DNA from 2 places in the Paenibacillus sp. FSL H3-0310 genome. Region 2 is predicted to be linked to the other one. Evidence: predicted binding sites of a transcription regulator. Region 2 holds the regulator's gene; the other holds the start of a gene.
What was found. The regulator Rex, encoded in region 2, represses fermentation and respiration genes when NADH is low (regulators of the CRP and FNR family bind a similar motif). The targets are predictions, from matches to a motif close to TTGTGAAATATTTCACAA.

Region 1 (2,207 bases), on a different contig from region 2:
AACAAAACCTTCAAAAGGTTTATATTTTTCATATTTTAATTCACTATTATTAATCTTTATAGTTGGTATCTTGATATTTTTATAATATGGATTGTCATAATATTCATTTGCATCAAGCTTATGAAGCATATTGCTAAAATATTGGTTGAACAATTCCTTATCATCAACATTATCAACCGTATCCATCCCAAAAGCAGCAGCCAGCATTAAACCAAAAGCGTATTCATAAGATACACCACAGTTTACGATTTCTTCAATTTCTTCTTTGTTAATAAAGTCGGGGGTATTATTCAAATAGCGGCTTAGTAAAGCAAACACTTTATAGTTATCTTCTTTTACTTTTTCTTTTATTACATTATTAAATTCCATATTCTCACCTATTAATTAGAATTTGTTTCTATGTCTCATGTTAGTCTTTCCAGATTGACTAGTAGGCAATACTCTCATTTTACCATTTAAAAATCCAGAAGAACAAAAACCGCTTTACTAATCCGTGACAGTTACCACTTCTACAGTGAGAAAATCTTACGTCAAAATCTTCTAATTGCAAGGTTTATGGTCCATTTTTCAGCTAATCTGCTCAATATTTCGTTAACCTATGTTAGAATAGACGACTTGTATAATTTGTGAAAACTTTCACTAATAGTCATGATTGATGGTATACTTAATAAGAAGATGAACTAAAGAGAATAACGATGGAAACTGTGGACGTAACCGTAGAAGATTTGAAGTTTGGAGAACAACAGCGACGCGCGCGCTTCTCCACTTCCAACTCCCTCTGATACTTCCTTTCTTTTTTGTCGGGTTCTTTTGGTACATCTTAATAGAGAAATATAAAAGTGGAGGGTTAACAATGAAAAAGAAAGCAGCTGGTGCTCTGAGTCTCGTCCTCTCTGTCATGCTCGTTACCGCAGGTTGCGGTAATGGAAACGACAAGGTGAACGAGAGCAAGAGTAATAACAACGAGAAAAAAGAAGTTGAAGCCGTCTCCGGGGCATCTGAAGCAAGCTACACACCATTCGATCAATTAAAAGATAAATATGATATCATCATTGTTGGTGCGGGTGGTGCGGGAATGTCCGCGGCGCTTGAGGCCAAAGAGAAAGGCATGAACCCTGTTATTTTGGAAAAAATGCCGGTTGCCGGCGGGAACACAACCAAATCCTCTTCGGGAATGAACGCTTCTGAAACGAAATTCCAAAAAGAACAAAACATTGAAGACAGCAATGATTTATTTTATGAAGAGTCATTAAAAGGTGGCCATGACACTAACGACAAAGAAATGCTTCGTTTCTTCGTTGATAATTCCGCGAGTGCGATCGATTGGCTGGATTCCATCGGAATCCGCTTGAACAATATCACCATTACAGGCGGCATGAACGAAAAACGTACACACCGTCCTGAAGATGGCTCTGCTGTGGGTCAATACCTTGTCAAAGGTTTAGTAAAAAACGTACAAGAGAAAGAAATCCCACTTTTCGTGAATGCTGATGTCAAAGAAATCACTGAAAAAGATGGCAAAGTAAATGGCGTCAAGGTCCTCTTTAACCAAACAGAGGAAAAAACAATTACGGCAGATGCTGTCGTTGTAACCACTGGCGGATTCGGTGCCAATATGGATTTGATCTCCGAAGTAAGACCTGACTTGGAAGGCTACGTTACTACTAACCAAATCGGCAGTACCGGAGACGGCATCAAGATGATTGAGAAACTCGGCGGCACAACCGTCGATATGGATCAAATCCAAGTTCACCCGACTGTGCAGCAAGAAAAATCCTACCTCATCGGCGAAGCTGTTCGTGGGGAAGGCGCTATCCTTGTTTCCAGTGAAGGTACACGGTTCACCAATGAATTGGATACCCGTGATAAAGTAACAGCTTCCATCAATACACTACCTAATAAAGCAGCTACGCTGGTCTTTGATTCCGGTGTTAAATCCCGTGTGAAGGCTGTTGAACAATATGACAAAATGGGCTTCGTGATTCAGGCGGATTCCATCGAAGCTTTGGCCAAAGAAATCGGTGTTCCAGAGGATAAGCTGGCAACAACGCTTGATACTTGGAACAGCGCCGTTAAGAATAAAAAGGATGCCGAATTTGGCAGAACTACAGGAATGGACAATGACCTGTCCACTGGTCCTTTCTACGCTATTAAAATTGCTCCTGGGATTCACTACACCATGGGTGGCGTGAAGATCAATACGAACA
Region 2 (2,207 bases):
CGGACTTAACGAAGCTGCAGAAGAGGGACGTCTAATGACCTCACTCCTTCCATCTCCCTTTAAGTATCGCGAGCAGGCACTGCTAGTTATACCGCGTGATTTTCCTAGTGTGAAGGGGAGTGTGGGCGATGCTCGATTTGTCGATACACTCGTACAGTCATTATCGGAAGCTGCTAAAACAACACGTGGGCGGATGCTGGTTCTGTTTACTTCTTATAAAATGCTGCGTCAGGTATATGATCCGCTTAAAGAGGCTTTGGCCTCACAAGAGATTACGGTGCTTGGTCAAGGCGTGGAAGGTGGCAGCCGGAGCAAGCTGATCCGCCGCTTTCAGGACAGTGCAGCATCCGTATTGCTGGGGACGAGCAGCTTCTGGGAAGGTGTAGATATTCCAGGTGAAGCACTGACTTGCCTGGCCATCGTGAGACTTCCATTTCAACCGCCGAATCACCCGTTGGCGGAAGCGAAGTCGGAGTTATTACAGGCCCAGAAGAAGAATCCGTTCATGAAATTATCTGTTCCTCAAGCGGTTATTCGTTTTAAGCAGGGATTCGGAAGACTGGTTCGCACGGCGCAGGATCGCGGAATAGTTATTGTTTATGATACAAGGGTTATTGAATCTCATTACGGGAAGTATTTCCTTTATTCATTGCCTGGTCCCAAAATGGAGCATATGCTTACTGATCAAATGGTCCCTCGCATAGCGGAATGGCTAGAGGATGGCGGCGCTTCTTAAAACGCTCGTCTTCAGTTTAGCTCCTCCTTATCCTTAAGGGCGGTGTGTTACAGTACCGTCCTTAATAAGGAGAGGTAGACGTTTGAATATGGATTTTCACAAGAACATTACTATTTTTAGGAGGAAAAATATGAAATCGGATAAAATATCAGAAGCCGTTGTTCGCAGACTACCTGTGTACTTGCGTTTTTTGAATGATCTCCAGAATCGCGAAATATTAACAGTTTCCTCTCAGGAACTTGGACAAAAGCTTGATCTTAATCCCGCACAGATTCGTAAGGATTTAGCATATTTTGGTGACTTCGGCAGAAAAGGTATCGGATATGATGTAACGTATCTTATTGAGAAAATCCGTCATATCCTGAAGCTGGATCAACAGCTTAATGTAGCTTTAGTTGGAGCAGGTAATCTCGGACATGCCTTGTCTAATTACAATGCATATCTCAAAGATACTATGAAAATTACGGCTATATTTGATTCGTACGCTCCTAAGGTTGGACGTAAGATCAACTCCCTTACTGTGCAACCGATGGATGAACTAGGCAGCACAATTCGTGAGCAAGGTATTCGCATTGCCATTATTACCGTACCTGATTCAGAAGCTCAAAATGTAGCAGATATCCTCATTTCTTCTGGGATTGAAGCAATTTTGAACTTTGCCCCTGTGATTCTGAAGACACCACCGAATATCCGGGTGCATGCAGCTGATTTTACAACTGATCTGCAAAGTCTTGCTTATTACTTGCGGGATGGAAAGGAAGAAAGTGAACATGAACAACAATAAAACGATAATTAAGGGCGGGTATTTTCTGACTCCGGGAACGGATGAGCCGGTTCTGAGTGGATATATGACTATTGAAGATGATTTAATCACTTACATAGGAAAAGAAGAGCCTCAGATGGAAGCTGGAGTGCAAGTGGTTGATGGCAGCCGTCTGCTGTTCATGCCTGGACTTGTAAACACACATGGTCATGCGGCGATGTCTTTGCTGCGTGGATATGGAGATGATTTAGCGCTACAAGTGTGGCTTCAGGAGAAGATGTGGCCAATGGAGGAAAAGTTCTCCGGTGATGATGTATACTGGGGAACCTCCTTATCTGTATTGGAAATGCTGAAGGGTGGAACTACGACCTTCCTCGATATGTATGATCATATGGACCGAGTAGCCGAGGTAGCTGAGTTATCAGGTATCCGTTCCGTATTGATGCGTGGTGTGATCGGGTTATGTCCAGAGGATGTACAGAATCACAAGCTTGCGGAAGCGATTTCTTTTGCCCGTAACTGGCATGGAAAGGCTGACGGTAGAATTACTACTATGATCTCGCCACACGCCCCTTATACTTGCCCTCCGGACTTCCTGGTTAAGTTTGTGCAGGCAGCGCATGATCTGGATTTACCGATGCATACGCATATGTCCGAAACGAAACGTGAAGTGGAACAAAATGTGGCGGATTACGGGTTGCGTCCTGT

Region 1: a site for Rex is predicted at 625-642, ahead of MHH63_RS20530 (flavocytochrome c). Genes of this name have one in related genera too.

What each region holds. Positions count from the first base shown of each region.
Region 1 covers NZ_JBBODC010000002.1:237,709-239,915, forward strand. Annotated here, with positions in the region: gene MHH63_RS20525 (spermine/spermidine synthase domain-containing protein) at 1-369, opposite strand, end outside; gene MHH63_RS20530 (flavocytochrome c) at 854-2,207, shown strand, end outside.
Region 2 covers NZ_JBBODC010000001.1:1,595,658-1,597,864, forward strand. Annotated here, with positions in the region: gene dinG (ATP-dependent DNA helicase DinG) at 1-736, shown strand, start outside; gene MHH63_RS07175 (redox-sensing transcriptional repressor Rex) at 867-1,520, shown strand; gene MHH63_RS07180 (amidohydrolase) at 1,507-2,207, shown strand, end outside.